DNA from 4 places in the Streptomyces sp. NPDC050619 genome. Region 1 is predicted to be linked to each of the others. Evidence: riboswitches for the same ligand, from Rfam matches in the RefSeq annotation. Region 1 holds a riboswitch; each other region holds the start of a gene.

Region 1 (7,350 bases):
GGCAGCGGCCCTCGCGTACTGGCGGCTGGCCAGGGTCGAGGAGCGCTGGGCCGTCCGCCCTGCCGACACCGGCTGAGGGACCGTGTGAGGGTGTAGCGCGCTACACCCTCACACGGGTGCCTCCTCACCCGACCGCCCGGCCCGCGTCCTCTAGCTTTGCCCCATGTGGAAAACGGTCCAGCGCGCCGCGTGGGCCACGGTGCATCTCGTGGTGGCCGCGGCGATGGCGTTCGGCGTGTGGATCTTCATCACCGTGCTGTTGATCACCGCCATCGGCACGCTCGCGGTGGTCGGTGCGTGGATACTGCCCGAGACGGTGCTGCTGATCCGCCGGATCGCCGGGGCCAAGCGGCAGCTGACGTCCGCCTGGACCGAGCGGCGGATTCCCGAGGCCTATCAGGGCCTCGACGGAACCCTGCGCGAGCGCCTGCGGATCGCCGTACGCGATCCCAGCACGCTCATCGATCTGCGCTGGATGCTCGCCTACTACTTCTACGGCGCGCTCGTCTTCCTCGCGCTGCCGCTGTGGCCCGTAGGGCTGGTCGTCGACGGCGTGTGGTGCGGGCTGCTGCGGCGGCGCGCGGTGGTGCTGCCGCTGATCGTGCGGCTCGCGGACATCGAGGCCCACTGGTCGACCGTACTGCTCATGCCGTCCCCCAAGGCCCAGCTGGCCGCGCGGGTGGAGGAGCTGAAGGAGACCCGGGCCGACGCGATCGCCGCGCACGGTGCCGAGCTGCGCCGCATCGAGCGGGACCTGCACGACGGTGCGCAGGCCCGGCTGGTGGCCCTGTCCATGCGGATCGGGCTCGCCAAGCGCGCCTACGACCATGATCCCGAGGCCGCGCGCAAGCTGCTGGACGACGCCCAGGACCAGGCCGAGGAGGCGCTGACGGAGCTGCGGCACGTGGTGCGCGGCATCCATCCGCCGATCCTCACCGACCGCGGACTGGTCGGCGCGGTGCGGGCGCTGGCCGCCGGCAGCGGACTCACCGTGTCCGTCGACGACGACGGCGTGGACGAGGGCCCGCGGGCGCCCGCGGCCGTGGAGGCCGCCGCCTACTTCGTGGTGGCCGAGTCGCTGACCAACGTCGCCAAGTACAGCGGGGTGACGCGGGCCGAGGTCCGGCTCGCCCGCACCCGGCGCGGGCTGACGGTGCGGGTGCGCGACGAGGGCCGGGGCGGCGCCGACGAGGCCGGTGGTTCGGGGCTCCTCGGCATGCGGCGGCGGGTCGCGGCGCTGGACGGGACGTTCGATGTGACCAGCCCGGCCGGAGGGCCGACCGTGATCGATGTGGAGCTGCCGTGCGTGTGGTGATCGCCGAGGACAACGCCCTGCTCAGGGAAGGACTCGTGCTGCTGTTGACGTCCGCCGGGCATGAGGTGGCCGCCGTCGTCGGCACCGGTCCCGAGGTCGTGCCGGCGTTGCTGGAGCACCGGCCGGATGTGGCCGTGCTGGATGTGCGGATGCCGCCGAGGTTCCGTGACGAGGGGCTGCGTGCGGCGCTGGAGGCGCGTAAGGAGATTCCTTGGCTGCCGGTGCTGGTGCTCTCGCAGTATGTCGAGGAGTCGTATGCCGCTGAGTTGTTGGGTGGTGGGAGCAGTGGTGTGGGTTATCTGCTCAAGGACCGGGTGGGTCGGGTGGATGAGTTCCTCGACGCGCTGGAGCGGGTCGCGGGTGGGGGGACCGCTCTCGATCCCGAGGTGGTGACCGAGTTGCTGTCCCGGCGGCGGGACACTCCGCTGGACTCGCTCACTCCGCGGGAGCGGGAGGTGCTGAAGCTGATGGCGGAGGGGCATGACAACGCCACCATCGCCAAGAGTCTCGTCGTCACCGAGCGCGCGGTCCACAAGCACATCGGCAACGTCTTTCTGAAGCTGGGGCTGCCGGTGAGGGACAGCGGGCACCGCCGGGTGCTGGCCGTACTGGCGTATCTGGCGCACGCGCCGGAGTGACGCCGGTACGGCCGTTCCGGGTAATGGTGTAGCGGGTCCTCAGCCCGCGTGACGTTCCGCCAGCAGTTCCGGCTGCTCCCTCAATTCGCCCAGCGGGAGGGTGTGCTGGGTCTGGAGGACCTTCGCGCGCAGGTAGCGGACGTTGTGCGCGGTGGTGAAGACGCCGGTCGGGATCCTGTCCTGGACGTCGATGCCGAGATCCCTCAACTGGTCTGCCTTGTCGGGGTTGTTGGAGAGCAGGTCCAGGCTCGGGATGTCGAGGGCCCGCAGCATCTGGGCGGCCGCCGTGTAGTCGCGGGCGTCCTCGGGCAGGCCCAGCGCGGTGTTGGCGGCGTACGTGTCGAGGCCCTGGTCCTGGAGGGCGTACGCGTCGAGCTTGTTGTAGAGGCCGATGCCGCGGCCCTCCTGGCGGAGGTAGAGCAGGACGCCGCCGCGGTCGGCGATGCGCTCGACCGCCTCGCGCAGCTGCGGTCCGCAGTCGCAGCGGGCCGAGCCGAAGACGTCCCCGGTCAGGCACTCGGAGTGCAGCCGGACCAGCGGGGTGGTGCCGGGCGCCGGGTCGCCGAGGACGACGGCCAGGTGTTCCTGGCCGTCGGCGAGGCCGTGGAAGGTGACCAGGTCGGCGTCGACGCCGTAGCCGTCGTGGAAGCGCAGGGGGACGCGGACGCGGGAGCGGGGGGTGGCGGTGGGGAAGTCGGGCATGGGGTTCTCCCGGGTCCGGTGCTCATATCTGCTTCAGATTTGAAACAGATCTACGGCTAGGGACCCTACCCCATGCTTTAAAGTTGAAGCAATGCTCTGTGATGCAGGTTATGGGCGTTGTAGGCGTTTTGGGCGGGGCGCGTTATGAGCGGGAGGCGTTATGAGCAGGACGGAGAGGAGCGTCGGCGCCACGGGACGTCCTCGGGTGCGGACTGGGCGTCGTCCCCCTGGAGCCCCTGCGCGATCCCCGTGCAGATCTCCTCCAGCTGATCCACCTGCTCCGGAGTGAGCCGGTCGAAGAGGGAGGCGCGGACTGTCTCGACGTGGCCGGGCGCCGTCCGCTCCAGCACCGCCATCCCCTCTTCGGTGAGCGCGGCGACGCTGCCCCGCTTGTCCCCTCGGCAGTTCTCGCGCCGCAGCAGGCCGTCCTTCTCCAGGCGGGTGACCGCGTACGTCAGCCGGCTGCGGGTGATCTTCAGCTTCTCCGCGAGATCGGTCATGCGCAGACGGTGCTCCGGCATTTCGGAGAGGTAGGCGAGGATGGAGTAGTAGAGGTGTGGCATGCCGGCCTCCTGCTGGAGCTGCCGGTCGATCGCGTCCTCCAGGAGGAGCGACGCGGCGACGTACGCGCGCCAGGCGCGCTGCTCCTTCGAGGTGAGCCAGCGAGTCGTCATGCCCCCAGTGTAGGTTTGTTTCAAACTTGAACCAAGCCCGCCGTGCCGCCGCCTTCGAGAGGGACCGCGCCGATGCCTCACCCGTACGTCCTCCTCTCCGCCGCCGTCTCCCTCGACGGCTACCTGGACGACACCGGCCCCGACCGCCTGCTGCTCTCCAGCCCGGCCGACTTCGACCGGGTCGACGAGGTGCGGGCGTCCGTCGACGCGATCCTCGTCGGCGCGGGGACCATTCGGGCCGACAACCCGCGGCTGCTGGTCAACTCGCCGGAGCGGCGGGCCGCGCGGGTCGCCGCGGGGAATCCGGAGTATCCGCTCAAGGTCACGGTCAGCGGGTCGGGCGAGCTCGATCCGACGGCGAAGTTCTGGCACACGGGTGGGGAGAAGATCGTCTATACGACGGAGGAGGGGGCGGGGCGGGTTCGGGGGGTGGGGCTGACGGCGGAGGTGGTGCCTCTGGTTTCTCAGGGTGGTGAACTGGACTGGCGGCTGTTGCTGGAGCATCTGTACGACGTCCGGGGGGTCCGCCGTCTGATGGTCGAGGGCGGCGGGCAGATCCACACCCAGCTGCTCCGGCAGGGCCTCGCCGACGAGCTCCAGCTGGTGCTGGCCCCGCTGTTCGTCGGCGATCCGGACGCGCCCCGGCTGTTCGGGCCGGGTGTGTATCAGCGTGGACGGCTCCGGCTCGTGGAGACGCGGCCCATCGGCGACGTGGTCCTCATCCGGTACGAGCCGACGGCACCCGGCACCGGCAGCCTCCCGTCCGCCGCCGACCGGCACTGGCTGGCCCGCGCCTGCGAGCTGGCGGCCCTGTGCCCGCCCTCGGAGACGGCGTTCAGCGTGGGCGCGGTGGTGGTGGCGGCCGACGGGACGGAGCTGGCGCGGGGGTACTCCCGGGAGGGCGATCCGGTCGTGCACGCGGAGGAGGCGGCGCTGGCGAAGATCGGGCCGGGGGATGTGCGGCTGGCGTCCGCGACGGTCTACAGCAGCCTGGAGCCGTGCGCTCGGCGGGCGTCCCGGCCGGTGCCGTGTGCTCGGCTGATTCTGGAGGCGGGGGTGCGGCGGGTGGTGACTGCTTGGCGAGAGCCGGAGACGTTTGTGGCGGGGGCCGATGGGAGTGGGGTGCTGGTGGGGGCAGGGGCGGAGGTGGTTCTGCTGCCCGAGTTCGAGGAGCTGGCGAAGGTGCCGAATCGGCATCTGTTGCGCTAGCTGTATTGATCACGAGCGCCTCTTGGCGCCGGGGCAGGTGAGTGTCTTCAGCCCGGCCGGGGCTGGAAATTCTTCGTCGAAACGGGGTGGAAGCCGTCGTAAAACACCCCGTAAAGGGCAGTGGACGAAAACCCGTGTACTTCGGCCCCCGCAGATGGCGTATGCTGGTCTTACAACGACGCGGGGTGGAGCAGCTCGGTAGCTCGCTGGGCTCATAACCCAGAGGTCGCAGGTTCAAATCCTGTCCCCGCTACTGAAGGCCGAGGGCCGGAATCCGAAAGGGTTCCGGCCCTCGGTGCGTTTCGGTACGACGGCCGGCAGGGCGGGCTCGATCGCCGTCACCCCGCGTGAACGCGTCGTCCCGCTCCGATAACAACTGACATACCGTCAATACCTGTGAGCTTCCTGAGCCTTGGTCAACTCGCCCGATTTTCGCCGGTCATGGGCCGTTAGTCCCACGGGAAAACGTTAATGATCAAGCGGAACAGCTTGGAATCGAGCCCCCTGGTCTATTAACGTTCGATAACGCAGCGCGGTCGTCCCAGCCGTCACAAGAGGCGGCTCCGTGCGCACGCGCCGAATTCCGCAAGGGAACCGGGGAACCACCACCTTGGGGTGAATCGCGCGGATGCCACCGTGAACTCACGGCTGGTATACGCGCGTAGGAGACCTTCCTGCTCCGAACCCGTCAGCTAACCCGGTAGGCGAGAAGGAAGGAAAGGAGTACGCCCCACGTGGCGTCCAACCGGCCTGCCCCAGAAGCCCCGTTCGTGCCCAGCCAGCGCGACACCGAGACATTCGGCTACGGCACTTACCAAAACGACGAGGGCCCCTGGGAGGAGTGGAACCCCACCGAGGATTCCCTCCGCCCCGTACGTGGCCGGCATCGTGTCGCCAAGCAGCGCGGCGGAATCGCCCGCAGCTCCACCGTCCTGGGCGTCGGCGTCATAGCCGCCGTCGGCGCGGGCGGCATGGCCAGCGCGCAGACCGGCACTCCGCCGGTCTCGATCTCCCTGCCCGACCTGCCCAATGTGGGCTCCCTCCTCTCGGACGACGTCGCGGACGAGGCCGAGACCACCACCGCGCTCAGCAGCGTCGCCGAGACCTCCACCGACGACACCGCGCAGAGTGCCTCGGACGCCGGTGAGGCGCTGCGGACCCGGATCATGGCCCAGGTCGAGCAGCAGCAGGACCAGGTCGAGAGCAAGGCCGCCGCCCAGGCCGTGGCCGCCGCCGAGAAGGAGGCCGCCGCGGCGGCCGCCAAGGCGGAGCAGGAGGCCAAGGCCAAGGCCGCCGCCGCGAAGAAGAAGGCGGAGGAGGAGGCCGAGCGGAAGGCCGAGGCCGAGCGCCTCGCCGAGCTGGCCAAGCAGTTCACGCTGCCGACCTCCTCGTACACCATCACCAGCACCTTCGGCCAGGCCGGCTCCCTCTGGTCGTCCGGCTACCACACCGGCCTCGACTTCGCCGCGCCCACGGGCACGCTCATCAAGGCGATCCACTCCGGCACGATCACGCAGGCCGGCTGGGACGGGTCGTACGGCTACAAGACGGTGCTCACCCTCGAGGACGGCACGGAACTCTGGTACGCCCACCAGTCGTCGATCAGTGTCAGCGTCGGCCAGAAGGTCAGCACGGGTGAGGTGATCGGCCGCGTGGGCGCCACCGGGAACGTCACCGGTGCCCACCTCCACCTCGAAGTCCACTCGGGCGGTGCCGACTCCGGGATCGACCCGATGGCCTGGCTGCGGAGCAAGGGCGTCAACCCCTGAGCCACACCGACCTTCTGATCACCGGCGGTCCTGACGGCGTCCTTGCGACGTCAGGGCTGCCGGTCTTCGGTGTATGCGGAATACAGGCTGGTGGGGCGGGTGTTGAAGAGGAGCATGACTTCTCCTGCTCCTGCTCCTTCGCTTCGCAAGCTCGGTTCCTCGGACCTTGAGGTCTTCCCGCTGTCCCTCGGCGGCAATGTCTTCGGCTGGACCGCCGACGAGGCGGAGTCCTTCGCCGTGCTCGACGCCTACACGGCCGCGGGCGGCAACTTCGTCGACACCGCCGACTCCTACTCGGCGTGGGTCGACGGCAACAAGGGCGGCGAGTCCGAGACCGTCATCGGCAAGTGGCTCAAGGCGCGCGGCAACCGCTCCGACGTCGTGATCGCCACGAAGGTCAGCCAGCACCCCGACTACCGGGGCCTGTCGGCCGCCAACATCAAGGCCGCCGCCGACGCCTCGCTGCGCCGCCTGGACACCGACTACATCGACCTCTACTACACCCACTTCGACCAGCCCGACGTGCCGGTCGAGGAGATCATCGGCGCGCTCGACGAACTGGTGAAGGCGGGCAAGGTGCGGCACATCGCCGCCTCCAACATCTCCGCCGAGCGGCTCGCGGCGTCCCTGGAGTTCTCCGACCGCGAGGGCCTCGCCCGGTACGTGGCGCTACAGCCCCACTACAACCTGATCTCCCGCGACACCTACGAGGGCGAGCTACAGGACCTCGCCGAACGCTCCGGCCTGGCCGCCGTCCCGTACTCCGCGCTCGCCTCCGGCTTCCTCACCGGCAAGTACCGGCCCGGTGTGACCGTCGACAGCGAGCGGGGGACCAGGGGCGCCGGCCGGCCCCTGGAGACCGACCGCGGGCGCAAGGTGCTCGGGGCGCTCGACGAGATCGCCCAGGCCCACGACGTCCCGGTCGCCACGGTCGCCCTGGTGTGGCTCGCCGCCCAGCCCACGGTGACGGCGCCGATCGCGTCCGCGCGGACGGTGGAGCAGCTGCCGGCGCTGATGGGTGTGGCGGAGCTCAGCCTGACGCA
Region 2 (7,350 bases), on a different contig from region 1:
CGCCCCGGTCGTCTACTTCACGGTGATGTTCATGAGCCCCCGGGTGACGCCCGGGGAACGCGGCCGGCTGCGCCCGTACATCGTCCTCTTTCTCGCCTCCACCGTCTTCAACTTCATCCTCTTCCAGGCGTACTCGACGATGATGCTGCTGGCCGCGTCGAACGCCGAGACGACGATCCTCGGCTTCGACTTCCCCGCCAGTTGGTACGCCTCCGCCCTGGGCGCCTTCGAGGTCGGCCTCGCGCCCGTGGTCGCCGCGCTCTGGGTCCGCATGGGCCGCGGCCAGCCGCACGCCTCGAACAAGATCGCGATCGGGGTCGTCCTCGGCGGTCTGTCGTTCCTGCTGATGGCCCTGCCGACGTCCGGACACGCCTCCGGCGACTACCTGATGTCCGCCTGGTGGATCGTCGGCTCCTACCTCCTGCTCGGGCTCGGCGACATCCTCCTGGAGACCTCCGGCATGTCGGCCACGACCAAGCTCGCCCCGGCCGCCTTCTCCAGCCAGACCATGTCCCTGTGGTTCCTGTCCCTGGCCCTGGCGAACGGCATCCAGGCCCAGACGGTGAAGCTCTACGACGACGTCTCCCAGCAGGCCTACTTCGGCGTCAACGGCGCGGTCGCGATAGCCGCGGGCCTGGCCGTGATGGCGGCCGCGCCCTGGCTGCGCCGCACGATGCACCCGGTCCATTGAGGCCACCCCGATGAGCTTCTGTCGCACCCGGTTCACTGAGGTCACCCCGACGGGCATCCGCCGCACCCGGCCCACTGAGGTCACCCCGCTGAACATCCGCGCACCCGGTCCACTGAGGTCACCCCGATGAGCATCCGCATCCGTACGTCCTTCCCCTACGAGACGACCCACGAGGACCTCCGCATCCCGCTCCCGGACGGGACACTCCTCTACGCGCGCGTGTGGCGCCCCCTGACGGACGAACCCGTGCCCGCGCTCCTCGAGTACCTGCCGTACCGTCTGACCGACTGGACCGCGCCCCGCGACTGGCAACGCCATCCCTGGTACGCCGGGCACGGCTACGCCTCCGTCCGGGTGGATGTCCGCGGGCACGGCAACAGCGAGGGCGTGCCGACGGACGAGTACTCGGCGACGGAACTGGCCGACGGGGTCGAGGTGGTGAACTGGCTGGCGGCCCAGCCGTGGTGCGACGGCAAGGTCGGCATGTTCGGCATCTCCTGGGGCGGCTTCAACTCCCTCCAGATCGCGGCCCTCGCGCCCGAGCCGCTCAAGGCGATCGTCACGGTCTGCTCCACCGACGATCGCTATGACAACGACGTGCACTACATGGGAGGTTCCGTCCTCGCGGTGGACATGCACGCCTGGGCGGCCACCATGCTCGCCTTCGTCTGCCGCCCGCCGGACCCGCGGTACGCCGGCGCGGCCTGGCGGGAGCTGTGGCTGGAGCGCCTGGAGGAAGTGGAGCCCCTCGTCCACACCTGGCTGGACCACCAGACCCGGGACCGCTACTGGCGCCACGGCAGCGCCTGCGAGGACTACGGCGCGATCGACGCCGCCGTCCTGGCGGTGGGCGGCTGGCACGACCCGTACCGCGACACGGTGCTCCGCCTGGTCGAGCACCTGCTGGCCGACCGCGTCCGCGGCCTGATCGGCCCCTGGTCCCACCAGTACCCCGACCGCGGCCTGCCGCCCGGCCCGGCCATCGGCTTCCTCCAGGAGACCCTGCGCTGGTGGGACCACTGGCTGAAGGGAACCGACTCAGGCGCGATGCGGGAACCCCTCCTGCGTGCGTACGTCAGCGACTCGCACCCCCCGGCGACGGTGTACGACACGCTGCCCGGCCGCTGGGTCGGCGAACCGGCCTGGCCCTCCCCCAACGTCAGGACCGTCTCGTACGACCTCCAGGGCGCCCCCCTTCTCATCCGCTCGCCGCAGCACACGGGCCTCGACGCGGGCCGCTTCTTCCCCTTCGGCAACGACGCCGATCTGCCGCCCGACCAGCGGGAGGAGGACGCGCGGTCGGAGTGCTTCGAGTTCGAAGTGGGCGAGGAGACCTGGGTGTTGGGGCGGCCGAGGGTGCGGCTGCGGCTGACCTCCGAGGTGCCGCGCGGCCAGGTGGTCGCCCGCGTGTGCGACGTGGCCCCGGACGGCTCGTCGACCCTCGTCACCCGGGGCGTGCTGAACCTGTCGGCGCGGCAGGGCCGGGACAAGGCGGTGCCGTGGGCGCCGGGGAGCACGGAGGACGTCGAGTTCGAGCTGAACGGCATCGGCCACGTCTTCCCGGCCGGGCACCGCATCCGGCTCGCCGTCTCCTCGGCGTACTGGCCGTGGATCTGGCCGCAGCCCGACTCGGCGGCGGGCTGCACGCTGGATCCGACCGGGAGCTTCCTGGAACTCCCGGTACGGACAGGGGAGTTCGCCTCGGACATCTCCTTCGAGGACCCGGAGCAGTCCGAACCGCTGGGCGTGAGCTACCCGGCCACCCTCGACGAGCCCCGCCCCGAACGGCTGGTCGTGCGCGATGTGGCCAAGGGCGAGTGGCGGCTGGAGGTCGATCCGCGCTACGGCGGCACGCGGGTGTATCCCGACGGTCTGGAGTTCACCGAGGAGGCGCTGGAGACGTACACGATCAACGAGTCGGACCCCCTGTCGGCGCGCACCCACTCGGACTGGTCGATCCGGCTGCACCGGCCGGAACTGGCCTGGGACACGACAGTCCGCACCAGCTCGACCATCACCTGCGACGAATCGTCCTTTTTCGCCGCCAACGAGGTGATTTGCACGGACGGTGGCGAGGTGGTCTTCCACCGAACCTGGGAGAAGCAGATCCCACGGACGGCCGGTTGACGACGAGTTGAGCACAATGCCCGATTTGCCACTCTTGTGCAGGCCAGTGAGTTGGGTCACTCGCTCCCCGCGCGCACCCCTCTGTCACGCCTTTGCGTTTCGCCTTGCATCGAACGCCAGTTGAGCCTTGCAACAGCAAAGGATCAAGCACCCCAAATGACTCCGTCCAAGGTCAACAGGGGTCTTATGTGAATCCAGCACTTGTTCCGGACATGTGCTCTCGCATACGTTCCCGGCCTGTCGGGCGGACGCCTAATCCTGCCGCCGCCCGGACCGAGACTCATCGACGAAGACACTCGCACGGCAGGAGCGGGGGACCCAGGTAAGTCGCCGGGCCGGACGGCACATGTCGCACCGGAACGGCTGGGGGTGAAGTCGCGTCCGTCAGGGCGCGGCCGGGCAGCTCCCGCCCGAACCCGACAGCTCACCTCGTAGGCGCCGGAGAGGAACAGAGCCATGGCCGCACGAGGTAAGCACCGCCGCCCCAGAACCCGCCCGCTCACCCGAGGCATCGTCGCAGTCGGAACCGGCACCGTCGCCCTCGCCCTCCCGCTGCTGAGCGCGACCACCGCGAGCGCCGCGGCGCCGGCCGCGGCCCCCGCCGCAGCGCAGGCCGTAGCGCAGGTCAAGTCCGTCACGTACACCGCGGTCAAGGGCGACACGCTCTACGGCATCGCGGACAAGTACGACACGCCCGGCGGCTGGCGACAGCTCTACAAGGACAACCGCAAGGCCGTCGGCGACGACCCCCGGCTGATCCACCAGGGTCTCAAGCTGACGGTCAGGACGACGAAGACGACCTCGGCGCCCGCCAAGAAGCCCGCCCAGTCCGTCACCAAGACCACCCAGGCCACCCAGGCCTCCGTCAAGACGTACGCGAACAACCTCGACGGCTGGATCCGCCAGGCGATGGACATCATGGCGCAGAAGGGAATCCCCGGCTCGTACGACGGCATTTACCGCAACATCATGCGCGAGTCCTCGGGCAACCCCAACGCCATCAACAACTGGGACTCCAACGCCGCCGCAGGCACCCCGTCCAAGGGCCTGCTCCAGACCATCGACCCGACCTTCCAGGCGTACCACGTGGCCGGCACGTCGTTCGACCCGTACGACCCGGTCGCGAACATCGCCGCGGCCTGCAACTACGCGGCCGCGCGGTACGGCTCGATCGACAACGTCTTCGGGGCGTACTGAGCCTGCCTTACCGCCGCGGAAACAGTCTCTCGAGGACGACGGCGATGCCGTCGTCCTCGTTCGACGAGGTGATCTCGTCGGCCACGGCCTTGAGTTCGGGGTGGGCGTTGGCCATCGCGACGCCGTGGGCCGCCCAGTCGAACATGGGGATGTCGTTGGGCATGTCCCCGAAGGCGATGGTCTGTTCGGGGCCCAGCCCCAGGTGCTCGGCGGCCAGCGCCAGACCCGTCGCCTTGGTGATGCCGCATGGCTGGAGTTCGACGGTCCCGGGCCCCGACATGGTGACCGTGGCGAGGGAACCGACCACTCCGCGCGCCGTCGCGGCCAACTCGTCGTCGGACAGGTCGGGATGGCGCAGCAGCACCTTGCTGATGGGCTCGCCCCACAGGTCGTCGCGCCGGTCCACGCGTACGGCGGGCAGGGTCGGGTGCGGCATCAGATAGCCGGGCTCGATGAGGGTGAGCCCGTCGACGCCGTCCTGGTCGACGGCCGCGTACACCTGGCCCAGCTCGGCCTCGATCTTGCCGAGCGCGGTCTCGGCCAGCTCCCGGTCCAGGGTGACCGACCACAGCAGACGGCCGGCGCCGGCGTCGTAGACCTGCGCGCCCTGCCCGCACACCGCGAGCCCCGTGCTGCCCAGGTCGTCGAGGAGCGGCCGCACTCTGGGTGCCGGGCGGCCGGTCACCACGAGGTGCCGGGCACCGGCCGCCGCCACCCGCGCGAGCGCGGCGAGGGACCGGTCGGACAGCGTGTCGTCGGCTCTGAGCAGCGTGCCGTCCAGGTCGGTGGCGATGAGTGAATACGCGGTGGGTGCGGCCATGATCAGAGAATACGGATGGAACGCCCCGCCGACTCGACGCGAACCGGACGGCTGTTTCCTACACATGCGTTGACACCTGCTCCGGTTACGACGACACCTGCTCCGGTCACGACGCTCGTCGCCCTCACGCGGAGTCCCGTACGACCAGTTCCGTCGGGAGTATCACTCCCGCGGTGTCCTCCCCCGCGATCTGGGCGATCAGCATGCGGACCATCTCGGCGCTGATGCGGTCGTAGGGCTGGCGCATGGTGGTGAGGGCCGGGGTGATGGCGGTGGCCGCGGCCGAGTCGTCGAAGCCGCCGACAGCGATGTCGTCCGGGACGGAACGCCCGGCCTGTTGCAGGGCGTTGACCACTCCCTGGGCCATGAGGTCGGAGGCGACGAACACCGCGTCCAGGTCGGGGGCCCGCTCCAGCAGGAGGCGGGCCGCCTGCTCGCCGCCGGTGCGGCGGTAGTCGCCCTCCGCCACCAGTGCCGGGTCGTGGGGCAGGCCCGCCTCGGCGAGCACCTCGCGGTAGCCGGCCAGGCGGTCGGTGCCGCCCGGGGTGTCGAGCGGTCCGGTGATCATGCCGATGCGGCGGCGGCCGACGGCGATGAGGTGGCGGACCATCTCCCGGGCGCCGTCCCGGTCGTCGGCCGCCACGTAACTCACCCTGGAGCCGAGGCCCATGGGCTTGCCGCAGGCCACCAACGGCATCCCGGCGGCACGCAGTTCGGCGGCGACCGGGTCCCCGCTGTGGCTGGAGACCAGCAGCACGCCGTCGACGTGGCCCGAGGTGATGTACCGGGTCAGCCGGCGCCGGTCGTCGTCGGTGGCGGCGAGCATCAGCAGCAGCGGGATGTCGTGCCGGGCGAGGTGCTCGGTGCACCCGCGCAGCAGCACATTGAAGTTGGGGTCCTCGAAGAACTTCTCCTGCGGTTCGGTGAGGAGGAAGGCGACCGAGTCCGAACGTCCCGTACTCAGGCTGCGGGCGTGCCGGTTGACCACGTACCCGGTCTTCCTGATGGCGGCCTCCACCGACCGGCGGGCGGCCGGCGAGACGTAGTGGCCGCCGTTCAGGAAGCGGGAGACGGTGCCCCGCGACACGCCCGCCTCCCGCGCCACGTCGTGAATGGTGGGCGGTTTGCGGCGTCCGTTCGCGCTGGTGGTCATGTTCCTCGTTCGTGACGGTGCTCGGTAATCGGTGCTCAGTAACGGCAATTGATAGCAATTGGCAGTAATTGATGGCAATTACCTCAGGCCTTGACCGAGCCGCTCAGCAGGTCCAGGGACCAGAACCGCTGGATCACCAGGAAGAGCGCGACCAGCGGGACGATCGCGAGCAGACACCCGGTGATGACCAGGGTGTAGAGGGCGGGCTGCGAGGCGCCCTGCTGGAGCAGGGTGTAGAGCCCGAGGGTGATCGGGAACTTGGTGTCGTCGGCCAGCATCACGTACGGCAGCAGGAAGTTGTTCCAGATGGCGACGAACTGGAAGAGGAACACCGTGATCAGGCCCGGCATCATCATCGGTACGGCGATCCGGGAGAAGATCCGCCACTCGCTCGCCCCGTCCATGCGGGCGGCCTCCATGAGTTCGGCGGGCACCGAGGCGGCCGCGTAGATGCGGACCAGGTAGACGCCGTACGGGGAGAGGATCGAGGGCAGCAGCATCGACCAGTACGAGTCGGCCATGCCGATCTTCGACAGCAGCAGGTACTGCGGGACGGCCAACACGATGCTCGGCACCAGGACGCCGGCCAGGATCATCTTGAAGATGAACTCCCGCCCGCGGAAGGAGTACCGGCCCAGCGCGTATCCGCCGGCCGCGGAGACCCCGGCGGACAGCAGGGCGCCGGCGCCCGCGTAGAAGGCGGAGTTGGCCATCCACGTCCAGTAGATGCCGTCCCGGTAGTCGGTCAGGTCCTTGAGGTTGTCGAGGAAGCCGGTGCCCGGGGCGAAGGTGAAGGTCGAGAACAGCTCCGACCGGTCCTTGGTCGCCGCGAAGACCACCCAGGCCACGGGAACCAGGCAGTACAGCGCGCCGAGGATCAGCACGAGCGTGGGGACCCAGGCGGTGCGCCGCGCTCGGGCGGGCTTGCCGGTGACGTCGGCGGTGAGCGTGAGGGGGGTCATGCCCGGTCCTCCCCGGTGTAGCGGTCGGAGATACGCAGCAGAGTGAAGGAGAGGACGAACGTGGCCAGGGCCAGGACGACCGCGGTGGCGGAGGCGCCGTAGATGTCGGACTTCAGGAAGGCGCTGTCGTAGATGGCCATCAGCGGACTCCAGGTCGTGGAGAGGCCGTTGGTCAGCGGCTTCAGAGCCATCGGCTCGGTGAAGACCTGGAGGGTGGCGATCACCGAGAAGAAGAAGGTGAGCACCAGCGAGGGCGCCACGATCGGGATCTTGATCCGGAGGGCGATCTTGAGGTCGGACGCCCCGTCGATCTTCGCCGCCTCGTAGATCTCCTGCGGGATCGCCCTGAGCGCGGTGTAGATGACGATCATGTTGAAGCCGGTGCCGCCCCAGACCGCGA
Region 3 (7,350 bases), on a different contig from region 1:
GTCCCGGCCCGCTGTCGACGACCGTGAGGCGCGGGACGCGTCGCCCCCGAGCCGCGTGCGCTCCTGGGCGGTCAGCTGGGACAGCAGGCGTCTGGCCGTGCCCAGCTTCCCGTTGATCGTCTTCTTGTGCCGGTTCAGCTCGGCCTGACGGGACTTGAGCGAGGTCAGCTCGATGTGCGCGGCCCCGCGCAGCCGCTCGATCTCCCGCAGCTGCTTGCGGACGGTCGCGACGGAGGAGGCCTGGCGGTTGCCCGCCCGTTCCACGAACTCGGCGCCGTTCAGGTAGCCGTCGGGGTCCTCGGAGAGCGCGAGTTGCAGCGCGGGGTCCAGGCCGCCTTCGCGGTACTGCGCGGCCGCCGTCGAACCCAGTGCGTCCCGCGCCGAGTTGAGCTTCTCCGTCTTGCGCGCCGCCTCGTCCTGAAGGGTCGCCAGCCGGGTCTCGGCACCCTTCGCCTTCTCCTTCGCGCCGTTGTACCTCTCGGTGGCGACCTCCGCCTCCTGGTACAGCTTGTCCACCTTCGCCTTGACCTGTGCCGGTGTCAGCTGCGGCTCGGCGTGTCCGGTCCCGTCGAAGCCCGTCGCGGTCGCCGCGCCGGCGAGGGCGATCGTCGCCGCCGTACGGGCCGTGTTGCCGCCGGTCGAGCGTTGTCGGGGCTTGCGGTGCGCTGCCACGTGGACTGCACGTCCTTTCGTACGACCACTCTGGGACGGTTTGCGCGTCCGGCGGCGGCCCGCACAGGGGGAGCTGGACCGCCGCCGGACCTTCTTGGCGGTGGTGGCCGACTACCGCCCCTGGCCCGGGCGGCGGTGGGGAGCCGGTCACCTGGTGGAGGACGCTAAACCGCGCTGTACCGGCGCGGTGACGCGATGTGCGGAAGTGCCGCGAGCGGACCGCCGGGTGACCGTAAGTGACCGTGATCCGGTGTCGGCGCCGTCGACTTCACGCAGCGCGATGACCGAAGTGGGGATTCCGGGACAGGCGGGGGCGACGGGATGCTATGGGTCGCATATATGCAAGATCCGGTCAAGGGAGGTGGGCCGGTGTCGGGCGGCATCTGAGCCTCTGATTAGGCTCCGGACTCATGGACGTACTCATCCATCTCTTCGTCGCCCTGCACATCGTCGGCATCGCCGCGCTGCTCGGCGGTTTCCTCACGCAGATGAAGGCGATGGGCCAGGGCACGGCCCGCTTCGTCCCCGCGATGCTGCACGGCGCGCTCACCATGCTGGTCACCGGCGCGATCCTGGTCGGGCTCAACCAGGCCGACGACCAGCCCGTCAACAACATCAAGATCGGCGTGAAACTGGCCCTGCTGATCGTGATCCTCGGCCTGGTCTACGTGAAGCGCGACGACGAGAAGGTGGACAAGAGCCTGTTCGGCGTGGTGGGTCTGCTGACGACCGCGAACATCTTCATCGCGGTGCTGTGGACATGACGGATGTGACGGACGCGATGGACGTGACCGCGTCAGCAGGACCCACCACTGACCCGCGTCAGGCCGGACGTACCACGCTGTAGATCGACGACTCGCCGTCGTAGTAGATCGACTCCTCGCGGACGTACGCGCCCGGCTTCGGGGCGTGGATCATCATGCCGTTGCCGATGTACATGCCGACGTGGCTGATGTCGTCGTAGAAGAAGACCAGGTCACCGGGCTGGGCGTTGGAGAGGGAGACCGTGGTGCCGGCGTTGACCTGGTCGTAGGTGACACGCGGGATGTCGACGCCGGCGGCTTTCCAGGCGGCCTGGGTGAGGCCGGAGCAGTCGTAGGAGCCGGGGCCCGTGGCGCCCCAGACGTACGGCTTGCCGATCTGGGCGCGGGCGAAGGCCAGCGCCTTCTCGGCCTTGGTGGCGTACGAGGAGTCGGGCGCGGAGGGCGCGGAAGGTGCGGAGGTGCTGGGGGCGGTGGTGGATCCGGAGGAGCTCTCCTGCTCCTGCTGGGCCGCGGCCTCTTCCCGGGCCTTCTGCTCCGCCGCCTGCTGCCGTGCCAGCTCCGCGGCCTTGCGGGCCGCCTCCTGCTGCTTCTCCTTCTCGATCGCCGCGAGCCGTGCCTTCTCCTCGGCGGTCAGCTTCGACAGGAGTTCTCGTGCGCCGGCGAGCTTGGTCTGGACGGTCGCCTTGGCCGTCTTCAGGTCGCCCTGCGACTCGGTGAGCGTCTCGAGGCTCTTCGTGGCCTCCTGGCGCTTCTTCATCGTCGCGGACTGCTCGGTGACGTAGTCGTCGACCGCGCCTTTCTGGCGACTGGTCAGCCGGCCCATCAGCTGGTTCTGGTCGAAGTAGTCCTGCGGCGAGTCCGCGAGCAGGAAGGTCGCGGTGTCGGGGGCCGAGGCGCCGGTCCGGTACTGGGCGGCGGCGAAGGTGCCCAGTTCCTCCCGCGCCTCGTTGAGTTTCTGCGTGCGCTGGGCGACGTCGTCGAGGAGGGTGTCGACGCGCTTGCGCTGTTTCGCGGACTTCTCCTTGGCCGCGTTGTACTTGTCGGTCGCCGACTCGGCCTGGCGGTAGAGGTCGTCGACCTTCTTCTCGACTTCCTCGAGGCTCGGTTTGTCGTCGGCCGAGGGGGCGGCGTTGGCCGTCTGGGACAGCAGGGCCACGGAGGTGAGGGCCGCCGTGGCGAGGGCGGGGGTCCGTATGCCTGCTACGCGCGTGCCCGAAGGACGCGACTTGCGGTGCGACGCCAAGGGAGGCGACTCCTTCCATGCTCCGCCTACCGAGTTAGCTGTCGGGTTCGGGCGGGTGGTCTGGAAGGGTTGCCCTACGGCCGTTCCCGGAAGGGAGCCGGCCGATTCACCCCAAGTTCGGTGGGTCCCCGGCTCCGGCTGCGCGGCGGCGCACCGGACTCGGCGGAGGCCGCGCGGCCCGGCGACGTTCGCCGGAGGGGGTCGTGCGGCCTGCTCGGCACCGTAGCCAACTCGTGTGGTGCCTGTGAAGGTTGATGGGTGAAATGCCCGATACATTTTCGTGACCTTGACTCAGGGCGTCGCCGGCCATCGCGGACCGTGACGGAACGGTTCCGGAGGGCGAGAAGGCCGGGTGATGTTCTCGGGGCGGCGGCGGGGTGTCAGTGGGGCGCCCTAGACTCGGAGAGCGATGAGCAGCCTCTTTGATGACAGCTTCCTGGCGAACCTCCAGGCCCCTCGTGGGCACGCGGAGGAGCCCCCGCCGCCGCCCGACGACGATCACGTACCGGAGTCCGTTCCGGACGATCTGTTCGGCGGAAAGTTCGACGTGCCCCCGGACCGGGACGCCTACTACCGCGACGGCGCCCCGCGCCCGGCGGTGGACGCGGCCGCGCTCCTGGAGGGGCTGAACGACAACCAGCGTGCCGCCGTCGTGCACCACGGCACCCCGCTGCTCATCGTGGCCGGCGCCGGCTCCGGCAAGACGCGTGTGCTGACCCACCGCATCGCCCACCTGCTCGGCGAGCGGCAGGTCCACCCGGGCCAGATCCTCGCGATCACCTTCACCAACAAGGCCGCGGGCGAGATGAAGGAGCGCGTCGAGCAACTCGTCGGCCCGCGCGCCAACGCGATGTGGGTGATGACCTTCCACAGCGCGTGCGTACGCATCCTGCGGCGCGAGAGCAAGAAGCTCGGCTTCACGTCGAGTTTCTCCATCTACGACGCCGCCGACAGCAAGCGCCTCATGGCCCTGGTCTGCCGTGACCTGGAGCTCGACCCCAAGCGCTTCCCGCCGAAGTCCTTCAGCGCCAAGATCTCGAACCTGAAGAACGAGTTGATCGACGAGGAGGACTTCGCCGCCCAGGCCACCGACGGCTTCGAGAAGACCCTCGCCCAGGCCTACGCGATGTACCAGTCGCGGCTGCGCGAGGCGAACGCCCTCGACTTCGACGACCTGATCATGACGACGGTCAACCTGCTGCGCGCGTTCCCGGACGTCGCCGAGCACTACCGCCGCCGCTTCCGGCACGTCCTCGTGGACGAGTACCAGGACACCAACCACGCCCAGTACGCCCTCGTCCGGGAACTCGTCGGCACCTCCGAGCACCCGGTGGACGTACCGCCCAGCGAGTTGGACCTCCCGCCCGCCGAACTGTGCGTCGTGGGCGACGCCGACCAGTCGATCTACGCCTTCCGCGGCGCGACGATCCGCAACATCCTCCAGTTCGAGGAGGACTACCCGGACGCGACGACGATCCTGCTGGAGCAGAACTACCGCTCGACGCAGACGATCCTCTCCGCCGCCAACGCGGTCATCGAGCGCAACGAGTCCCGCCGCCCCAAGAACCTGTGGACCAACGCGGGCGAGGGCGCGCGCATCACCGGCTACGTCGCCGACACCGAGCACGACGAGGCGCAGTTCGTCGCCGACGAGATAGACCGCCTCACGGACGCGCGCGAGGCGAAGGCCGGGGACGTCGCGGTCTTCTACCGTACGAACGCCCAGTCCCGTGTCTTCGAAGAGATCTTCATCCGCGTCGGCCTGCCCTACAAGGTCGTCGGCGGCGTCCGCTTCTACGAGCGCAAGGAGGTCCGGGACGTCCTGGCCTACCTGCGCGTGCTGGCCAACCCGGAGGACTCGGTCCCGCTGCGCCGCATCCTGAACGTCCCCAAGCGCGGCATCGGCGACCGCGCGGAGGCGATGATCGACGCCCTCTCCCAGCGCGAGAAGATCAGCTTCCCGCAGGCGCTGAAGCGCGTCGACGAGGCGTACGGCATGGCCGCGCGCTCCACGAACGCCGTGAAGCGGTTCAACACGCTGATGGAGGACCTCCGTACGATCGTCGAGTCCGGCGTGGGACCTGCGACCGTCCTGGAAGCCATCCTCGAACGCACCGGCTACCTCGCCGAGTTGCAGGCCTCCACCGATCCGCAGGACGAGACCCGGATCGAGAACCTCCAGGAACTCGCCGCCGTGGCCCTGGAGTTCGAACAGGAGTCCGCCGAGGGCGAGGCGGTCGGCGGGCTCTCCGCCTTCCTGGAGCGGGTCGCGCTCGTCGCCGACTCCGACCAGATCCCCGACGAGGACGAGGACGGCTCGGGGGTCATCACCCTCATGACCCTCCACACCGCCAAGGGCCTGGAGTTCCCGGTCGTCTTCCTGACCGGCATGGAGGACGGCGTCTTCCCGCACATGCGCGCCCTCGGTGAGAACAAGGAGCTGGAGGAGGAGCGGCGCCTTGCGTACGTCGGCATCACGCGCGCGCGGGAACGGCTCTATCTGACGCGGTCGTCGATGCGGAGCGCGTGGGGGCAGCCGTCGTACAACCCGCCGTCCCGTTTCCTGGAGGAGATCCCGGCGCACCACGTCGACTGGAAGCGGACCGGTGCCACGGCACCGATGTCCTCGGGTCCGGCGTCCGGCGTGGCGGCCTCGCTGTCGTCGTCCCGCTCCCGCTCGGCGGCCTCGGGCGCCTCCGGCTTCGCCACGCGGCGGACCTCGGAGAAGCCGGTGGTCGCGCTGGCGGTCGGGGACCGGGTGACGCACGACCAGTTCGGGCTCGGGACGGTGGTGGGCGTGAAGGGCACGGGCGCCAACGCCGAGGCGACGATCGACTTCGGGGAGGCGAATCCGAAGCGGCTGCTGCTGCGGTACGCGCCGGTGGAGAAGCTGTAGCGACGGCTGTAGCGACAGCTGTAGCGCTGTAGCGAGAGCTGTGGCGACTGCGCCGGTGGTGAAGCTGTGCGACTGCGGCTAGGAGCGACTGCGCCGGTTGTAAGCGTGTTGCGGGCGGCTTACGTCGGGTCGAGCCCGTGACTCCGCAGCCAGGGAAGCGGATCGATGGCCGAGCCGCCGGACGGCCGTACCTCGAGGTGCAGGTGCGGCCCGGTCGAGTTGCCCGAGTTGCCCGAGTAGGCGATCGGGTCGCCGGCCTTCACCGTCGTACCGGAGGCGACGCGGTAGCTGGCGAGGTGGCAGTACCACGTCTCCGTGCCGTCCTTCGCGGTCACGATCATCATGTTGCCGTAGGCGCTGTTCCACTGCGTCCGGACGGTGCCGTCGGTGACGGCCATCACGGTCGTGCCGTAGGAGACCGGGAAGTCTATGCCGGTGTGGATGGACATCCAGTTGACGCCGGCCTGGCCGAAGTAGGCGCTGAGGCCGCGCTGGGCGACCGGCAGCGCGTACTTGGGGCGCAGCCGCTCCTTGCGGGCCGCCTCCGCGGCCGCCCTCTTCTTCTCGGCCAGTTGCTGAGCCTTGAGGTCGATACGTTCCTGCGTGCGGCTGGCCCGGTCGGCGAAGTCGTCGACGCCGGCGGAGAGGCTCTCCAGCTGGGTGTCCAGCTTGTTGTTCGCGGCGGACGGCTTGACGGCGGTCACGTCCGACGCGGTCGTCGAGGCGGCCTTGCTGTCGTCGGTGAAGGTGCCGACGGACGCGGCGGCGATCCCGGCCACCCCCATCACGCAGGCCGAGGGCACGGCGATGGTCAGCAGCGGGGAGCGCTTGGGGGGCGGACGGCGGCGGGAGCGCCCCGCGCCGCGAGCGGCAGCGCGTGTCGCCGGGGCCGGGGCTGGAGTTGGTGTGGCTTCTTCCCGGTCGCTCAGGAGCGGGGCGACGGATGCGGCGGGCATGACGCCGGTGACGCCCAACTCGTTGTCGTCTGCGGCGGTTTCGTCGTGCGTGACCTGCTCGAAGGTCGCCGTCGCCTGCTGGTCGAGGGACTGGTGGAAGGATTCGGCGTGGGGCTCGTACTCCGCGGCGGCTGCCGAGGTGCCGCCGTCGGAGTTCCACTGCGTGGCGTCGTACGCCCCGGTGTCGAAGGCCTGCGTGCCCCATTCCCAGTGCTGGGTCTGGTCGGCCGGGCATCCTGACTGGTCGGGCTGGAGCCAGGCGCCCGCGTTCCACTGGCCGCTGACGTCGGGGCTCGTGGCCTGCGGCGGGATCACGGAGAGGTGCTGCTGCTCGCCGGTCCAGGCGGTGGTGTCGTACGCGCCGCTGTCGTGGGCGGCGTGGTGCTGGGCCGCGTACGCGTCGTAGTTCAGGGTCTGCTGGCTGCCCGTGGACCACGTCGAGCTGTCGTACGACCCCGTGCCGTCGCCGGGAAGGCAGCCGAAGAGGGGGTCGGCCTCGAAGGTCGGGGTGGCGTTGCCGCCGGTTTCGAAACCTGTGGCGTCGTAGTTTCCGTACGTGGTGAAGTCGCCGTACTGGGCTTCCTGGGTGCCGTATGACGCGTAGGGCGTCGAGGCGGCGTCGGAAGCCGGAGCCGGGGTGGTCATGGTCCCCGACGGGTGACGGTCGTTCACCAACTTCTCTTTCGCCTCGACAACAGGGGCTGGCAGAGCAGTGCGGTGACTGTACCCGGCGGTATGCGGGCGCGACAATCTTCCGCGGGTTTCACGCGCGCGGGAAACGGGCATTCGGCCGTGTTTCGGGGGACTGCGGGCGCGGGT
Region 4 (7,350 bases), on a different contig from region 1:
CCGCCGCGGACCGGGATCCGGAGCGGTTCGCCGATCCGGATGTGCTCGATCTCTCCCGCGGCGACAACCAGCACCTCGGGTACGGGCACGGCATCCACTACTGCCTCGGCGCCCCGCTCGCCCGTCTGGAGGCGCAGACCGCCCTCGCCACGCTGCTCACGCGCCTTCCCGACCTGCAACTCGGAGGGGATTCAGCCGATTTGCGCTGGCGCGGAGGGCTCATCATGCGCGGACTGCGTACGCTGCCCGTCGCGTTCACGCCCCGTGGTCGACTGCTCCCACCTGCGTAAAGGTGACATGCCTTCACGTCTGTGATCTTCACGTGATCTGTGCGGCATTAACTTGTGACAAGTAATCGTGTGCCTATACGTTCACGGATCAGCGCGACACCTAGCCGCACACCCGTCGCGCCGGTCACAGTTGTCTCGGGAAAGGCCTCCGTATGCTCTCCGGGAACGGTCGTCACCGTCGCCCCCGCCAGGCTCCGGCTCTGCTCGTCGCGGCCGGAGTGACCGGCTCCGCCATCGCGATCCCGCTCCTCGGCGCCACCGGCGCGAGCGCGGCCAGCGGCACCACATGGGACCAGGTCGCGAACTGCGAGACCGGCGGATCCTGGAGCGCGAACAAGGGCGACGGGTACTACGGCGGGCTCCACCTGGCCCAGGAGGACTGGGAGAAGTACGGCGGCCTCGACTACGCCTCGAGCGCCGACCAGGCCAGCCGCTCCCAGCAGATAGCCGTCGCCGAGAAGGTCCTCGCCGACAAGGGTGTCGGCTACTGGCGGACCTGCGGGCTGCTCAACGGGCTCGACAAGGACTCCGGTTCGGCCGATGTCGACACGGGGCTGGCGGATGGCTCGAGTTCGGGTAATTCATCCAGTTCGTCTGGTTCATCTGGTCCATCCGACTCGTCTGGCTTGTCCGATTCATCGGAATCGTCGTCGAATTCCTCCGCGGACGCTTCCACGCCACCCGCGTCACCCTCTCCGTCCGACGACCCGTCGGACCCGTCGAACGCGAAGGACAATTCGACCAAGTCCGACGCATCCGGTGATTCCGACCCGGGCTCCAGTGACTCACAGGACTCCGACAGCTCCTCCACGGGTGCGGCCGGACAGGACGGCTCCGACAACTCCTGGCAAGAGGGCGGCCTTTCGAGTCTGGTGGACACCGGAGCCCTCACCGCCGGCCGGCATCGCGGAGGCAGTGCCGATGAAGGCGCGGCCGACACCGACACCTCCACGGGCCGTCACGCGGCTCCCGGCGACTCGTACACCGTCCGTTCCGGAGACACTCTCGCGTCCATCGCCGACTCCCTTGGCGTCCAGGGCGGATGGCGTGCCCTCTACGAGACGAACAAAAAGGCGATCGGTGCCGACCCGGGGCATATCGTCGCCGGTCAGACGCTCGAAGTCGGTGCTGAACAGGGCAAAAGGTAGCGGGAGTTCGCGTCACACTTCGCCACTGAATGTCCGGTTTGGTGAAAGTGTGGGATGAGTCTCAGAAGCCCTGATCGTCTTTGAAATTCCGCCGATCGCGTGTCTACGGTCAGGACCGCTCGTCACCACGAGCCCCGGTAGCCGCAACGCCGAATCCTGCCAGCGGCCGCACGGGAACAGTCGTCGCTGAACAGCGCCGAAGGCAGGAGCGGGGGACCCAAGGTAGGCGCCGGGACCAGGACTTGAGGCAACTCGAGACCGGAACCGGCTAGGGGTGAAGTCGCGCACCGAACGGTGTGCGGCCGGGCAACTCAACCGGCCCGAACCCGACAGCTCACCTCGCAGGCGTCGGTGAGGGGATCTCTCCATGCTGTTTTCCGGCAAGGGCAAGCACCGCCGTCCGAGCAAGACCACTCGCGCCATCGCCATCGCCGGTGTCACCGGCGCGGCCGTCGCCGCCCCGCTGATGGCCTCCGGCACCGCCTCCGCCGCCACCGCCTCCGAGTGGGACACCGTCGCCCAGTGCGAGTCCGGCGGCAACTGGTCCATCAACACCGGCAACGGCTACTACGGCGGTCTTCAGTTCTCCGCCTCCACCTGGGCCGCGTACGGCGGCACGCAGTACGCCTCCACGGCCAACCTGGCCTCCAAGGCGCAGCAGATAGCCGTCGCCGAGAAGGTCCTCGCCGCCCAGGGCAAGGGTGCCTGGCCGCACTGCGGCACGGGTCTGTCGAGCGGCGGCTACAACGGTGGCAGCGCCGACTCCTCGTCGAGCGGCTCCAGCAACTCCTCGCAGAGCCAGAGCCAGGGCACCGACACCAGCAGCCGCTCCACCACCGAGCAGCCGGCCTCCCGCTCCGCCGAGCGCCCGGCCGCCAAGAAGACCGTCACCACCCCGACCGGCAAGAAGGTCAAGAAGGGCGACGGCGAGTACAAGGTCGTCAAGGGCGACACCCTCAGCTCGATCGCCGAGGAGCACGACGTCGCCGGCGGCTGGCAGAAGGTGTTCAAGCTGAACAAGGACATCGTCGACCAGGCCGACCTGATCTTCCCGGGCCAGCAGCTGCACCTGAAGTGACACGCGGCTCGTAGCCGTCCCCACGGGCTCCCCGCTCCGGTGCGTCATCCCCCGTACGCACCGGGGCGGGGCTTTTTTGAGTCCTCTTTGAGTCCTCATCCTTTGTTCCGTCTCTTTGTTCCGTTCGGAAACAATTTACTCTCGGTTCTGTCCATGAGGTGGTCGACGGACCGGCCGATGGCCCGGAGGCGGTTAGGCTCGGTCTCGCAGAGCCGACCGCGGCCCCCGTTCGCTACGGGCCTCGTGGCCCTGCTGACCCGCGTCACATCCAAGAAGGAGATGCTCGTGCCGTCCATCGACGTCGTCGTAGCCCGGGAAATCCTGGACTCCCGAGGCAACCCCACGGTCGAGGTCGAGGTCGGCCTCGACGACGGCAGCACCGGTCGTGCCGCCGTCCCGTCCGGCGCCTCCACGGGCGCCTTCGAGGCCATCGAGCTCCGTGACGGCGACCCCAACCGCTACCAGGGCAAGGGTGTCGAGAAGGCCGTCCTGGCCGTCATCGAGCAGATCGGCCCGGAGCTGGTCGGCTACGACGCCACCGAGCAGCGCCTGATCGACCAGGCCATGTTCGACCTGGACGCCACCGACAACAAGGGCTCGCTCGGCGCCAACGCCATCCTCGGCGTCTCGCTCGCCGTCGCCCACGCCGCCTCCGAGGCCAGCGACCTCCCGCTCTTCCGGTACCTGGGCGGCCCGAACGCGCACCTGCTGCCGGTGCCGATGATGAACATCCTCAACGGCGGCTCGCACGCCGACTCCAACGTGGACATCCAGGAGTTCATGATCGCCCCGATCGGCGCGGAGACCTTCTCCGAGGCGCTGCGCTGGGGCACCGAGGTCTACCACACCCTCAAGAAGGTGCTGAAGACCAAGGGCCTGTCCACCGGCCTCGGCGACGAGGGCGGCTTCGCCCCGAACCTCGGCTCCAACCGCGAGGCCCTCGACCTCATCCTCGAGGCCGTCAAGCAGGCCGGTTACGTCCCCGGCGAGCAGATCGCCCTCGCGCTCGACGTGGCCGCCTCCGAGTTCTACAAGGACGGCGTCTACTCCTTCGAGGGCAAGGAGCGCTCCGCCGCCGAGATGACGGAGTACTACGAGGAGCTCGCCGCGGCCTACCCGCTCGTCTCCATCGAGGACCCGCTGTTCGAGGACGACTGGGCCGGCTGGAAGATCCTCACGGACAAGCTCGGCGACAAGGTGCAGATCGTCGGCGACGACCTGTTCGTCACCAACCCGGAGCGCCTGGCCCGCGGTATCGACGAGGGTGCCGCCAACGCCCTGCTGGTCAAGGTCAACCAGATCGGCTCGCTGACCGAGACCCTGGACGCCGTCGAGCTCGCCCAGCGCTCCGGCTTCAAGTGCATGATGTCCCACCGCTCCGGCGAGACCGAGGACGTCACGATCGCCGACCTGGCCGTCGCCACCAACTGCGGCCAGATCAAGACCGGCGCCCCGGCCCGCTCCGAGCGCGTCGCCAAGTACAACCAGCTGCTGCGCATCGAGGAGATCCTCGACGACGCGGCGGTGTACGCCGGTCGCAGCGCGTTCCCTCGCTTCAAGGGCTGACCCAAGCGGGGCTCAACCCTGGGTAAGCCTTAGCCAGTCGTACGTACGTCCCCGTACCCGGTCCCGTACCGTGTCCGGGGACGTACGCGCGTATGACGGGTGTGAAGGGGAGGCGGGAGCCGATGGCCGTGAAGGACCGCGACCGTTTCTCCACCACGACCAGGATCAAGCTGCTCGGCGAGCAGACGGCCGCCCGCGTCTACCGCTCCCAGACCAAGCGGCAGGCGCGCCGCTCCCGGCTGACCGGCCGCGCCGCGCTGCTCGCCCTCGTCCTGTGCACGCTGATCGTGGCGCTCGCCTATCCCATGAGGCAGTACGTCTCCCAGCGCGCCGAGGTCGACGATCTCCAACGGCAGCAGGATCAGGCCCGGCAGCGGGTCGAGCAACTGCGCGACGTCAAGGCACGCTGGCAGGACGACGCGTACGCGGAGCAGCAGATCCGGGAGCGGCTGCACTACGTCATGCCGGGCGAGACGGGGTACATCGTCATCGACCCGGACGCGGCCAAGCAGTCGCGCGCCGAGCTGGGGGCGGCCGACCGCCCCTGGTACGCCAACGTCTGGGACGGGGTCGACAAGTCCGACGCCGCCGACCAGTGAACCGACAGATACCTCAGATACCTCAGAGAGACTTCCCTAAAGGCATGCACACGCCCCCGCCGCCCACCCCGCGCACCGAGCCCACCGACGCGGACGTCGAGGCCTTCAAGCAGCAGCTCGGGCGTCCGCCCCGCGGGCTGCGCGCCATCGCGCACCGCTGCCCGTGCGGCCACCCGGACGTGGTGGAGACGGCCCCCCGCCTTCCCGACGGCACGCCCTTCCCGACGCTGTACTACCTGACGTGCCCGAAGGCCTCCTCGGCGATCGGCACCCTGGAGGCCAACGGCGTGATGAAGGAGATGACGGCCCGCCTGGAGAGCGACCCGGAGCTCGCCGCCGCCTACCGCGCCGCGCACGAGGACTACATCCGGCGCCGCGACGAGATCGAGGAGCTGAAGGGCTTCCCGAGCGCGGGCGGCATGCCGGACCGGGTGAAGTGCCTGCACGTGCTGGTGGCCCACTCGCTGGCGGCCGGACCGGGCGTGAACCCGCTCGGCGACGAGGCACTGGAGATGCTGCCCGAGTGGTGGCGCAAGGGAGCGTGCGTGACGCTCGTGCGGGAGGACGCGAAGTGACCCGAGTCGCCGCCATCGACTGCGGTACGAATTCGATCCGGCTGCTGGTCGCCGACGTGGACGGTGAGAGCGGCGAACTGGTCGACCTGGACCGCCGTATGACCATCGTGCGGCTCGGCCAGGGCGTCGACCGCACCGGACGGCTCGCCCCCGAGGCGCTGGAGCGCACCTTCGCCGCCTGCCGGGAGTACGCGGCGGTCATCAAGGAGCACGGCGCCGAGCGGCTGCGCTTCGTGGCGACCTCCGCCTCCCGGGACGCGGAGAACCGGGACGAGTTCATACGCGGGGTGCTGGACATCCTGGGGGTGGAGCCGGAGGTCGTCACCGGCGACCAGGAGGCGGAGTTCTCCTTCATCGGCGCCACGAAGGAACTGGCGGGCAGCGACCACCTCGACAAGCCCTACCTCGTGGTGGACATCGGTGGCGGTTCGACCGAGTTCGTCGTCGGCGAGGACCAGGTGCGGGCGGCGCGCTCGGTCGACATCGGCTGTGTGCGGATGACCGAGCGGCACCTGGTCGTGGACGGCGCCGTCACCGATCCGCCGACGCCCCCTCAGATCGCGGCGATGCGGGCCGACATCGAGGCGGCCCTGGACCTCGCCGAGCGGACGGTCCCGCTGCGCGAGGCGCGCACGCTGGTGGGTCTGGCCGGCTCGGTGACGACCGTGTCGGCGATCGCGCAGGACCTGCCCGAGTACGACTCGACGGTCATCCACCACTCCCGGGTCCCGCACGACAAGGTCCGCGAGATCACGGACTGGCTTCTGCGCTCCACCCACGCCGAGCGCGCGGCCGTCCCCTCCATGCATCCGGGGCGCGTCGACGTGATCGGCGCGGGCGCCCTGGTCCTGCTGTCGATCATGGAACGGATCGGCGCGGAGGAGGTCGTGGTGAGCGAGCACGACATCCTCGACGGGATCGCTTTCTCGCTCGCGTGAGAGGCGATTCCCCCTTGTGAGCGCGTCAGAGGGGCCTTGCGGTGGCCTTGCGGGCCCCTCCTTGACGTGCCGCCGGAAAAGTTCGTGAAGTTCTTCACAAGGAAATCGGCACGGTCGTGGCGGGAATCCGGTCCGGTTGACCCTTCTGGGGGCCCGATAGGCCCTTGAACGTGTTCAGAAGGGGTGGGCGAGGGTGTTCCCGGAGGGTGTTGGGGGAGGCCCGCCGGGGTGGCTCACAGGGGGTCAGAAAGGCCGGAGAGGCAGCTCAGGCGGCATTGACAACGGCTCGCCCGGTACACAGGTTCCTTCTCGGCGCAATGACCTGGATCACGCGAACGGCGGAGGATAGCACAGACCCCGAGGAAGCTTGTGAAGGGGCGCACGAGCTACCCCCCTGAAGCGGGTGGATACTCGATGGCATGAGCACCACGGAGCGTCCCAGGATCCTCGTAGTAGGCGGTGGGTACGTAGGCCTGTACGCAGCTCGGCGCATTCTCAAGAAGATGCGCTACGGCGAGGCGACCGTCACGGTCGTCGACCCCCGGTCGTACATGACCTACCAGCCCTTCCTTCCCGAAACCGCCGCCGGCAGCATCTCCCCGCGCCACGTCGTCGTCCCGTTGCGACGCGTGCTGCCCAAGGCGGAGGTCCTCACCGGCCGGGTCACCACCATCGACCAGGACCGCAAGGTCGCCTCGATCGCCCCGCTGGTCGGCGAGGCGTACGAGCTGCCCTTCGACTACCTGGTGATCGCGCTCGGCGCGGTCTCCCGCACCTTCCCGATCCCCGGCCTCGCCGAGCAGGGCATCGGTATGAAGGGCATCGAGGAGGCCATCGGCCTGCGCAACCACGTCCTCGAGCAGCTGGACAAGGCCGACTCCACGACCGACGAGGAGATCCGCCGCAAGGCGCTCACCTTCGTCTTCGTCGGCGGCGGCTTCGCGGGTGCGGAGACCATCGGCGAGGTCGAGGACATGGCCCGCGACGCGGCGAAGTACTACAACAACGTGTCCCGCGAGGACATGCGGTTCATCCTCGTCGACGCGGCCGACAAGATCCTCCCCGAGGTCGGCCCCAAGCTCGGCCAGTACGGCAAGGAGCACCTGGAGGGCCGCGGGGTCGAGGTGTACCTCTCCACCTCCATGGACTCCTGCGT

What was found. Region 1 has a riboswitch for cyclic di-AMP ahead of AB0I77_RS29440 (M23 family metallopeptidase). Riboswitches for the same ligand answer to the same signal wherever they lie in the genome.
Region 2: linked by a shared signal. The riboswitch ahead of AB0I77_RS30725 (LysM peptidoglycan-binding domain-containing protein) and the one ahead of AB0I77_RS29440 (M23 family metallopeptidase) in region 1 are both predicted to bind cyclic di-AMP.
Region 3: linked by a shared signal. The riboswitch ahead of AB0I77_RS28820 (NlpC/P60 family protein) and the one ahead of AB0I77_RS29440 (M23 family metallopeptidase) in region 1 are both predicted to bind cyclic di-AMP.
Region 4: linked by a shared signal. The riboswitch ahead of AB0I77_RS35135 (transglycosylase family protein) and the one ahead of AB0I77_RS29440 (M23 family metallopeptidase) in region 1 are both predicted to bind cyclic di-AMP.

What each region holds. Positions count from the first base shown of each region.
Region 1 covers NZ_JBFAIR010000020.1:21,316-28,665, reverse strand. The annotation lists gene AB0I77_RS29475 (HoxN/HupN/NixA family nickel/cobalt transporter) at 1-76, shown strand, start outside; gene AB0I77_RS29470 (histidine kinase) at 164-1,315, shown strand; gene AB0I77_RS29465 (response regulator transcription factor) at 1,303-1,953, shown strand; gene ribA (GTP cyclohydrolase II) at 1,993-2,655, opposite strand; gene AB0I77_RS29455 (MarR family transcriptional regulator) at 2,814-3,329, opposite strand; gene AB0I77_RS29450 (dihydrofolate reductase family protein) at 3,402-4,538, shown strand; tRNA gene AB0I77_RS29445 (tRNA-Met) at 4,718-4,791, shown strand; cyclic di-AMP (ydaO/yuaA leader) riboswitch at 5,103-5,260, shown strand; gene AB0I77_RS29440 (M23 family metallopeptidase) at 5,273-6,307, shown strand; gene AB0I77_RS29435 (aldo/keto reductase) at 6,422-7,350, shown strand, end outside.
Region 2 covers NZ_JBFAIR010000021.1:56,338-63,687, reverse strand. The annotation lists gene AB0I77_RS30735 (peptide MFS transporter) at 1-691, shown strand, start outside; gene AB0I77_RS30730 (CocE/NonD family hydrolase) at 824-2,818, shown strand; cyclic di-AMP (ydaO/yuaA leader) riboswitch at 3,093-3,269, shown strand; gene AB0I77_RS30725 (LysM peptidoglycan-binding domain-containing protein) at 3,275-4,015, shown strand; gene AB0I77_RS30720 (HAD family hydrolase) at 4,023-4,835, opposite strand; gene AB0I77_RS30715 (LacI family DNA-binding transcriptional regulator) at 4,960-5,988, opposite strand; gene AB0I77_RS30710 (carbohydrate ABC transporter permease) at 6,072-6,950, opposite strand; gene AB0I77_RS30705 (sugar ABC transporter permease) at 6,947-7,350, opposite strand, start outside.
Region 3 covers NZ_JBFAIR010000019.1:94,126-101,475, forward strand. The annotation lists gene AB0I77_RS28810 (NlpC/P60 family protein) at 1-672, opposite strand, end outside; gene AB0I77_RS28815 (hypothetical protein) at 1,083-1,436, shown strand; gene AB0I77_RS28820 (NlpC/P60 family protein) at 1,495-2,679, opposite strand; cyclic di-AMP (ydaO/yuaA leader) riboswitch at 2,688-2,854, opposite strand; gene pcrA (DNA helicase PcrA) at 3,089-5,575, shown strand; gene AB0I77_RS28830 (M23 family metallopeptidase) at 5,695-7,176, opposite strand.
Region 4 covers NZ_JBFAIR010000026.1:130,366-137,715, reverse strand. The annotation lists gene AB0I77_RS35145 (cytochrome P450) at 1-290, shown strand, start outside; gene AB0I77_RS35140 (transglycosylase family protein) at 443-1,438, shown strand; cyclic di-AMP (ydaO/yuaA leader) riboswitch at 1,623-1,801, shown strand; gene AB0I77_RS35135 (transglycosylase family protein) at 1,806-2,516, shown strand; gene eno (phosphopyruvate hydratase) at 2,796-4,082, shown strand; gene AB0I77_RS35125 (septum formation initiator family protein) at 4,205-4,681, shown strand; gene AB0I77_RS35120 (DUF501 domain-containing protein) at 4,726-5,256, shown strand; gene AB0I77_RS35115 (Ppx/GppA phosphatase family protein) at 5,253-6,194, shown strand; gene AB0I77_RS35110 (NAD(P)/FAD-dependent oxidoreductase) at 6,614-7,350, shown strand, end outside.